2 regions of the Sphingobium sp. KCTC 72723 genome follow, and region 1 is predicted to be linked to the other one. Evidence: predicted binding sites of a transcription regulator. Region 1 holds the regulator's gene; the other holds the start of a gene.
What was found. Region 1 encodes LexA, which represses DNA repair genes until DNA is damaged. Its sites were predicted from a motif close to GTTCCNCNCTTGTTCT; they were not measured.
Positions count from the first base shown of each region.

Region 2: the regulator LexA is predicted to act here: its motif matches at 2,636-2,651, upstream of SPBM01_RS03875 (PA0069 family radical SAM protein).

Region 1 covers NZ_CP060388.1:975,647-980,705, reverse strand. The annotation lists gene SPBM01_RS04925 (ComEC/Rec2 family competence protein) at 1-1,424, shown strand, start outside; gene lexA (transcriptional repressor LexA) at 1,415-2,089, opposite strand; gene glp (gephyrin-like molybdotransferase Glp) at 2,428-3,606, opposite strand; gene moaC (cyclic pyranopterin monophosphate synthase MoaC) at 3,603-4,076, opposite strand; gene trpC (indole-3-glycerol phosphate synthase TrpC) at 4,073-4,864, opposite strand; gene trpD (anthranilate phosphoribosyltransferase) at 4,861-5,059, opposite strand, start outside.
Region 2 covers NZ_CP060388.1:765,495-770,553, forward strand. The annotation lists gene dnaE (DNA polymerase III subunit alpha) at 1-1,553, shown strand, start outside; gene SPBM01_RS03875 (PA0069 family radical SAM protein) at 1,558-2,625, opposite strand; gene moaB (molybdenum cofactor biosynthesis protein B) at 2,806-3,333, opposite strand; gene SPBM01_RS03885 (lytic transglycosylase domain-containing protein) at 3,333-5,059, opposite strand, start outside.

The DNA.
Region 1 (5,059 bases):
AGGGCATTGCGATTGCGCTGGCGACCGGGGATCAGGGCGCGAGTGCCGAGGCGGATGCCGAAGCGATGCGGCGCAGCGGGCTGGCGCATCTGCTGTCGATCAGCGGGCTGCATGTGACGGCGCTGATCGGGGCGGTGATTTTCCTGCTGATGCGGGTGATGGCGCTGAGCCGCCGGGCGGCGCTGGAGTGGCCGTTGATGCTGATCGCGGCAGGGGGCGGAGCGCTGGCCGGGATCGGATACACGCTGTTGACCGGAGCGGAAGTGCCGACGGTGCGGTCGTGCGTCGCGGCGTTGCTGGTGCTGGGCGGGCTGGCGATGGGGCGGGACGCGATTACGCTGCGGCTGGTGGCGTCGGGCGCGCTGGTCGTGCTGGCCTTCTGGCCCGAAGCGGTGGCGGGGCCGAGTTTTCAGATGAGCTTTGCCGCCGTGACGGCGCTGGTCGCGCTGGCGGAGCATCCGGGGTTTCGGGCCTTTGCGGCGGCGCGGGACGAGGGGGTGATGCGCAAGGGGATGCGGGTGCTGGCCGCGACGTTGATGACGGGGATCGCAGTCGAACTGGTGCTGATGCCGATCGCGCTGTTTCATTTTCACAAGGCCGGGATGCTGGGGGCGTTCGCCAATATCATCGCGATTCCGCTGACGACGTTCGTGGTGATGCCGCTGGAGGCGCTGGCTTTGCTGTTCGATCTGGCGGGGTTGGGCGCGCCATTCTGGTGGCTGACCGAACGGGCGCTGGGCCTGTTGCTGGTGCTGGCCCATGGCGTGGCGGCGCAGCCGATGGCGATGATGGTGACGCCGGCCATGCCGGGATGGACGTTCGGGGTAACGATCGGCGGGCTGTTGTGGTGCCTGTTGTGGCGCAGCGGGGGGCGGTGGCTGGGGCTTGGCGGGGTTGTGGTCGGTGTGGCGGCGATGCTGATGCAGTCGCCGCCTGACCTGCTGGTGACGGGCGATGGCCGCCATGTCGTGGTGCGGATGGCGACGGGGCGGATGGCGTTGCTGCGTGCCGGAGCGGGAGATTATGTGCGCGATACGCTGGCGGAGAGTGCGGGCTATGACGGGCCGCTGGATGCGCTGGCGGGTTTGCCGGAGGCGCGCTGTTCGGCGGATTTATGTGCGGCGCGGGTACGGGCGGGCGAGCGGACATGGGCGGTGTTGATGACTCGCAATTCCATGTTCGTGGAGCGGGTGCAGTTTGAGAAGGACTGCGCGGCGGCGGATATCGTGATCGCCGACCGGGGATTGCCGCGCTGGTGCAGGCCGCGCTGGTTGAAAATCGACCGCCGGTTGCTGGCGCGGACGGGTGGCGTCGCCATCAACCTGGCCAATGGTTCGGTCAGGACGGTGCGGCAGCCGGGCGACGCGCATCCGTGGATCGCGCGCCCAGCACCGCGCCGTAACTTGGCCCGTCCTCAGTTATAGCGGCGCAGCAGTCCGGCCAGCTTGCCCTGAATCCGCACCTGATTGGAATCATAAAGTTGCGGTTCATAGGCGCTGTTGGCCGGGTCGAGCCGGACCCGTGGCCCTTCGCGGCGGAAAAATTTGAGCGTGGCTTCATGCTCGTCGATCAGGGCGACGACGATCTGCCCTTCGCGGGCGCTTTCGGTGCGCTGGATCAGGGCGAAGTCGCCGTCCAATATGCCCGCTTCGATCATCGAATCGCCGGAGACTTCGAGCGCATAATGATCGCCCGCGCCGAGCAGGGCGGCGGGGACGGAGAGCATATTCTGTCCTTCCATCGCTTCGATCGGAACACCTGCCGCGATGCGGCCGTGCAGGGGAATTTCGATGACGTCATTGGCCGCCGTGGGCAGCATCGGCAGGCTGGGCGCGGCTTTGGGTTTTGCCGGGGCAGCGGGCGTGCGGTGCATGGCGTCGGGCAGTTTCAACACTTCGAGCGCGCGGGCGCGGTTGGGCAGGCGGCGAATGAAGCCGCGTTCTTCCAGCGCGTTGATGAGCCGGTGGATGCCGGATTTGGAACGCAGGTCGAGCGCGTCCTTCATCTCCTCGAACGAGGGGGACACGCCGCCTTCATCCAGCCGGGTTTGAATGAAGCTGAGCAATTCCTGCTGCTTGAGCGTCAACATGACTGCGGTCCTTCCGTGGAACGTATGAAGAACAGTTAGTAAACGGAACGGGGCAAGTCAAGCGCCGCTGCAACCCGTCGCATTTGCGGGAACGAGATGGGGGCAAGGGGGTTTTGCGATCATGCTGCCGACAAAAGAGACAGCAAGATGGACATAGAGAGTGATGATGCCCCAAATTCCTTACCCTGCTAACGATCGGCACCGGACAGACCATGACGCCAATCGTCGGCGTTGGGGAAATGGCGTGCGATTTCAGGAAGGTGAGCGGCAATTTGGCGATCGCGACCATCGCGAGGATATGGTCGGAGAAAGACAGCATTGCTGACATATATTTGTGGCTAAAGCGGGATTATCGTGACGCTTTCGCCTTGCGCGGCGGTTGGTGATCCGGCGGGGCGGTGGATGAGGCAATCGGCCATGGCGAGGGCGGCAGTGGCGGCGCTGTCCTGTGACGTTACCGTAACGATTCCATCCTTGCCCTGACGTGCGCGCAGATAATCGTCGCGTTCGGCGGTTTGCGGCAGGGGGGAAGCGAGGCGCGCTTCGAGCGTTGGCGGCAGCGGATCGTGCGCGCCCGACAGGTGGCGGACGAGGGGCAGCAGGAATAAAGTTGCGGTGACGAAGGCCGATACGGGGTTGCCTGGCAGGCCCAGGAACAGCGCGCTGTCCAGCCGACCGGCCATCAGTGGCTTGCCCGGACGCATGGCGATCTTCCAGAAATCGAGCGTGCCGCCAGCCTGAGCGAAGGCGGGGCGGACCAGATCATGATCGCCGACCGATGCGCCGCCAGTCGAAACGATGATGTCGGCCTGCTTTGCGCGGGCGAGAGCGGCGACCATAGCGTCCAGATCGTCCGGCACGATGCCCAGATCCATCACATCGCAGGGTAGCGCGGCCAGCAGGGCGGCGAGCATCGGCGCGTTGGAGGAGGGCAGGCGGCCCGGTGGGGTTGGTGCGCCGGCCGGGACGAGTTCGTCGCCGGTCGAGATCAGCGCGATGCAGGGGCGGCGGCGGACGGGGAGCTGGCCATGACCGCCCAGTGCCGCCAGCGCGATCTGTGCCGGGCCGAGCCGTGCGCCTGCTTCGAGCAGGGGCGCACCATTCCCGAAATCGGATGCGGCGGGGCGGACGTGGCGGCCCGTGGCCAGCGTGCCGTCGATGGCGCGAAGCAGGTCGGCTTCGACGGCGGCATTTTCCTGAATCAGGATGGCGTCGGCACCCGGCGGCAGAGGCGCGCCGGTGAAGATGCGGCAGGCTTCGCCGGGGCCAAGCGATGCGGGGGGCGGGCCACCGGCGCTGCTGGTTGCAGTGATGCGCCAAGGGCCGGGTTCTTCGGCCGCGCGCACGGCATAGCCGTCCATCGCGGACAGAGCGGCCCATGGCTGGTCGCGCAAGGCGATTATGGACTGCGCCAGCCAGCGGCCGGTGCAGGCGACGAGCGGAGTTTGCTCTGCTGGCAAGAGCGTTGCCAGCGCGAACAGGCGGGCCTGGGCTTCGGCTACCGGCAGCAGGCTCATGGGGTGCGGCGCCAGTCGCCCGATTTGCCGCCGGTCTTTGCGATCAGGCCGATATTGCCGATCATCATGCCCTTATCGAGCGCTTTGGCCATGTCATAGACAGTGAGCAGCGCGACCGATGCGGCGGTCAGCGCCTCCATTTCCACGCCCGTCTGCCCGGCGGTGCGGGCAGTGGCGGTGACGGTGACGCCCGTGGCGTCGAGGGCGAAATCCACGGTGACGGCGCTGAGCGCGATCGGGTGGCAGAGCGGGATGAGGTCGGCGGTGCGCTTGGCCGCCATGATGCCCGCGACCCGCGCGACCGCCAGCACGTCGCCCTTCTTGACGAGGCCCGCCGCGATAGCGCTGGCAGCGTCGGCGATCATGTCGATCCGCCCGGATGCGACGGCTTCGCGCGCGGTTACGGCCTTGGCAGAGACATCGACCATGCGGGCCGCGCCGTCTTCGTCCAGATGGGTGAGGCCGGTCATGCGCCGGTGAGGAGATTGAGCGTTGCGGCCTCCACGTCGGGCTGGCGCATCAGTGTTTCACCGACAAGGAAACAGCGCACGCCATGGTCGGCCATGGCGGTGAGGTCGGCATGGGAGGTCAGGCCGCTTTCGGCGATGAAAGTGCAGCCTTCCGGTGCCTTCCCCACCAGTTCGTAGGTGCGGGCGAAATCGACGGTGAAGTCGCGCAGGTCGCGATTGTTGACCCCAATGAGGCGCGAGCGCAGTTTCAGCGCGCGCTCCAGTTCGGCTTCGTCATGCACTTCGATCAATGCGTCCATGCCGAGGCCGAGCGCGGTATCCTCTATGTCCTTCATCTGCGCATCGTCCAGCGCCGCGACGATGATGAGGATGGCGTCCGCGCCGAGCGCGCGGCTTTCGAGGATCTGCCAGGGATCGACGATGAAATCCTTGCGCAGGACGGGCAGCGCACAGGCGGAGCGGGCGGCCATGAGATAATCGTCATGGCCCTGAAAATAGGGTTCGTCCGTCAGCACCGACAGACAGGCCGCGCCGCCCGCCGCATAGGCGATGGCATGGGCTGGCGGATCGAAATCGGCGCGGATCAGGCCTTTTGAGGGGCTGGCTTTCTTGATTTCCGCGATCAGGCCGAAGCCGGACAGGGCGGCATCGTCCAGCGCCTTGCGAAAGCCGCGCGGGGGCGTCTGTTCCGCTGCGCGGGCGTAGAGCGACGAAACGGTGGTAGCGGCCTTGCGATGGGCGACATCCTCCCGCTTGAAATCGCAAATCTCGATCAGCTTGTTGGTCATGAATAGGCAATCCAGCAATTGAGCAGAGCGTTGGCAAGGCCACGGTCGATGGTTTCGGCCGCTTCCTCGACGCCTTCCTTCAGATCGGCAACCGCGTCGGCCACGACAAGGGCGGCGGCGGCGTTGAGCAGCACGGCGTCCCGATATGGCCCCGGTTCGCCTTGCAACAGGGCGCGCAGGGCGGCGGCATTATGG
Region 2 (5,059 bases), 210 kb from region 1:
AACCGATCCTCGAAGAAACCTATGGCATCTTCGTCTATCAGGAACAGGTGATGCAGGCCGCGCAGATATTGGCGGGCTACAGCCTGGGCGATGCCGACCTGTTGCGCCGGGCGATGGGCAAGAAGGTCAAGGCGGAGATGGATGCGCAGCGCTCGCGCTTTGTCGAAGGGTGCGCCGCCAGCGACATCAAGCCTGCCAAGGCGAATGAGCTGTTCGATTTGATCGACAAGTTCGCAGGCTATGGCTTCAACAAGAGCCACGCTGCGGCCTACGCTTTGCTTGCCTATCAGACGGCGTGGTTGAAGGCGCATTATCCGGCGGAATTCTATGCCGGTTCGATGGCGTTCGATATTCACCTGACCGACAAGCTGACCATATTCGTCGACGATATGCGGCGCATGGGGCTGACCTGCCTGGCACCGGACATCAACCGTAGCGAGGCGGATTTCTCGGTCGAGCCAGTGGCTTGCGAGGGTGACGATCCCCGCCTTGGCTTTGCCGTGCGCTATGCGTTGGGCGGGCTGAAAGGCGTGGGCGAGAAGGCGATGGAACAGCTTGTCGCGGAGCGGGATGCGGGCGGGGCTTTCAAGAATCTGGACGATTTTGCCGACCGGATCGAGCCGCGTTTGCTGAACCGGCGACAGCTGGAGAGCCTGGCGGCTGCGGGCGCGTTCGACGGCATCCATGCCGACCGGGCAGGGGTTCATGCAGCGGCAGAGACGATCCTGGCGGTGGGGGCCAGCGCGGCGCAGGCGCGTGAAAGCGGGCAGGGCGGGCTGTTCGGCGATGTCGAAACACCCCATGCCGATGTCCGCATTCCTCCGCATCAGGCCTGGTCTGTGTCCGACCGGATGCAGCAGGAAAAGGAAGCGTTCGGCTTCTATTTCTCGGCCCATCCCGTCGATCGCTATCGCCATCTGGCCGATGCGCGGGGCGCGCGCAGCTATGCCACCATTTGTCAGGCACCTGTCGGCACGGCCAACGCCGAAGGGCGCGTGATGGCGACGATGGCAGCGATGGTCGAGGATGTCCGCTGGCGCGATACCAAGCGTGGGGCGCGCTATGCCAATGCGACCTTTTCCGACAATAGCGGGCAATTTCAGGCTAGTTGCTTCGAGGATGACGCCTGCAAGGCCATCGAGGAACTGGCGCGGGACGGGGATTGTGCGTTGCTCCATGTCGAACTGGATCGGTTGCCGGGGGAGGAGACGCCGCGCGTGACGGTCCGCCGGGTCGAGCCGTTCCGGCAACTGGCCAATGCGTCGCGGATGGAACTGGTCGTCGACGTTACCGATCCGGCGGCGGCGATTGCGCTGGGCAAATTGATGGAAGGCAGCCGGGGCGGGCGCAGCGAATTATTCCTGCGTGCGCCAGTGGGCAAGGGGCAGGCGGCCCGGATTTTCCTGGGCGATGATTTCGTCATGGGGGCCGATGAAGTCGACGCCATTGCGCTGATCCCCAACCTGTCGATCCACCATTTCGAGCGGATGGAGCCGACACAGGACGGATACCGCGCGCGGACGCGCCGGTCGGGGATGCGGCTGGTCGGCTGATCCTTCATAGCAGCCGGATCTGTGCGCCTTGTGGCGGACAGAACAGGTCGGTGCGCAGGGTCAGCCGGTCGTCGCCGAACCCGGCCTGGCGTCGGGCGCGGCGGAAGCGGGTGCGGATGAGGTCGGCCCACACGCCCTGCCCGCGCATCCGGCTGCCGAACGCTGGATCATTGTCGCGGCCGCCGCGCATGTCGTTGATGATTGCCATCACCTTGGCCGCGCGGTCGGGATGATGGGCGTCCAGCCAGGCGCGGAACAGCGGCGCGACTTCATGCGGCAGGCGGACGAGGATATAGTTGCAGTCCCGCGCCCCCGCCATCGCGACACGGGCGACGATGCGTTCTATTTCATGATCGTTGATCGCCGGGATGATCGGCGACATGTTGGCGGTAACCGGGATACCCGCTTCGGCCAGTTGGGCAATCGCCTCCAGCCGTTTTTGCGGGTGCGGCGCGCGTGGTTCGAGCGTGCGGGCGACCTGCGGATCGAGCGAGGTGACGGAGATCATTACCGCGACCAGATTGTCCCGCGCCAGATCGCTGAGCAGGTCGATGTCGCGCAGGATGCGGTCGGACTTGGTGGTGATGAAGGTCGGGTGGCGAGTTTCTACCAGCACCTCCAATATCTGCCGGGTGATCCCCCAGTCCTTTTCGATGGGCTGGTAGGGATCGGTATTGGTCCCCATCGCGATCGGCGCGACGGTGTAATTGCGCTTGCCCAGTTCCGTGCGCAGGAGGGCGGCGGCGTCTGGCTTGGCAAACAGCCTGGTTTCGAAGTCCAGCCCCGGCGACAGGTCGTGATAGGCGTGGGAGGGGCGGGCGAAGCAGTAGATGCAGCCATGTTCGCAGCCGCGATAGGCGTTGATCGAACGGTCGAAGCCGATGTCGGGGGAGGCGTTGCGGGTGATGATGGTGCGGGGATGTTCGATCGTGACTTCGGTGCGGCGGCGGGGAAGGGGACCGTCGATGCTTTCCAGAGCGTCGAGCCAGTCGCCGTCGGCTTCATGGGCGGGCAGGTTGAAGCGGGCGCTTTCGTGGTTGTGCGTTGCGCCCCGTCCTTTTTCCAAACCCATGATCGGGATTAGAACATAAGAAGAACGAAAGGTCAATATGGCGCGGAAAACGGCGGGTTTTGGTTTGAACTTTTCTAACTTCGTCCAGACGGGGCATGACAAGTCTGGTCGCGCCGCTAAACGAACGCAATATGTAATTGATATTAAAGGATTTTATTGAAATTCGCGGACCATTTGCGATCAGCGTTCCATCAGACGTGGCATGAGTTCCACGAAATTGCACGGGCGAAAGCGGCTGTCCAGCTGGCTGAGGAGGATGCCGTCCCATGCGTCTTTTACCGCGCCGGTGGAGCCGGGCAGCGCGAAGATATAGGTGCCGCGCGCGACGCAGGCGGTGGCGCGGGACTGGATGGTGGAGGTGCCGATCGTCTGGAAACTGAGCCAGCGGAAAAGTTCGCCAAAGCCCGGAATTTCCTTGTCCTGTACCTGGGCCAGAGCTTCGGGCGTAACGTCGCGCCCGGTAACGCCGGTGCCGCCGGTGGTGAGGATCACGTCGATCTGGCCGTCGTCGATCCAGGCGTGAAGGCGCGCGACGATGGCGAGTTTGTCGTCCCTTTCTATGCTGCGCGCGGCAAGAATATGTCCCGCCTTTTCAAGCCGTTCTATCAATGTGTCGCCGGATCGATCTTCCGCCAGCCCGCGCGTGTCGGATATGGTGAGGACGGCGATACGGACGGGAATGAAGGCGCGGCTTTCGTCGATCGGCATCAGTGCGAACCGCCACCCATCGACGCGGCGGGCGTGGCGCGGCCATCGGCCTGACTGAGGCGAACGAGTTTTACGCCCTTGGCATTAGGGAAGGTCGGCCACATGCCCTGCGCCATGCCGGTCAGGCAATCGGCCTCGCCCTTCGCCTGAATCTGATACATCCAGTAATTGCGCATGACGATGTTCACATAGGCGCGGGTTTCATAATAAGGTAGCGATTCCATGAACAAAAGCGGATCGCCCTTGTCCTTGACCTGGGCATTCCACCGTTCGACCGGCACCGGCCCGGCATTATAGGCAGCCATCACCTTGGGCAGCAGGCCGCCCGTGGCGCTCATGTCGCGCAATGCTTCGAGATAGCGCTGGCCATATTCCATGTTGGTCGATGGCACGAACAGTTGTGCGGCGGATGTTAGTCCCATGTCGCCGCCAGTGCCGGGGCGCACCTGCATCAGGCCGCGCGCGCCCGCGCTGCTTACCACGTCGGAGCGGAAGCCGGATTCCTGCAAGGTGTGGGCGTAGATCAGCGAAGGATCGACCCGCCAGCCGCCATCGGGGCGCCAGTCGGGCGCGGGGAAGCGGGCGAAACTGTCGGGCTGCTTGCCAGCCGGCCCGTTATGGGCGAGCCATAATTGCGTCGCGGGCAGGCTGAGCGCGCTGGCGAGGCGCAGCAGGGCGTCATATTGCGCGGTGCCGCCGATCTTTGCCTGATAACGCAATATTTCGTCGGCGCGGGCATTGTCGCCAATGGCCGAAAGGGCGATGGCGGCGCGGGCATTGGGGCTGTCCTTCAGCGCATTCCATTCGATCGCGCCGAAACGGCTGCCGACCGGCGCGGTGCCAAGCGGGATGCCCAGCGATTCGCGGGCGAGCAGGCCGTAGAAGGTTTCGTCCGACTTGGCGGCGATTTTCAGGAAGGCGGCAACCTTGCCCGCTTCGCCGCAGACCATGTGGGCGCGCGACGCCCAATAGGCTCCGGCGGCGCGCATGTCGGCATTGGCGGCCAGCGCCGCGACATTGGCGAAAGCGGGGGCGGCGGCGCGGCAGTCATTCTGACGCCATGCGGCCAGGCCAGCGGTCCAGTGCGCCTGCACCGTCCAGTCGCCGCCAGCACGCGCTTCGAGCGCACGGGCGGCCATGCGGCGGGCATTGGCGTCGTCATTTTCGATATAATAGGCCCATGCGACTCGCTGCCGCACTTCGGTCAGCCCTTCGGGCGTCAGATTGGCTTCGCCAGTGGTCAGCAGCGCTTCGGCACCGACCGGATCGTCATTCTTGACGAAAGTCTGGATCTGCGCGCCCAGCGCTTGCGCCGCCATGTCGGTCTTTGTCCCGCCGACATATTCGCGGCGGGGGGCAGCACCCAGCCACACCATTTTCTGCACCTGTGGCAGGGTGGGCAATATCGTCGCGCCGCGCTTTTGCGCGAGGCGGGAAATCTGGTCGGCCTTGGGCAACCAAGCGGCCTTGTTCACCAGATCGAGCAGGTCGAACAGTTCGACCTTTGGCGATCCTTTGGCCAGATAGAGTTCGGACAGGGCGAGCGGGCGCATGGCGTCCTGCGCGTCGAGCATGGCGATAAGGGATCTCGCCTGATCCCATTGCTGGGTGCCAAGGGCGGTAAAGATCGCGCGGTAGCTGGCCTTTGCGCCGTCGGTCAGTTGCAGGGGAGAGGCAGGCGTTGCCGGCAGAGCGGGCAGCAGTGGCGCGGTGTCGGCACGGGCGG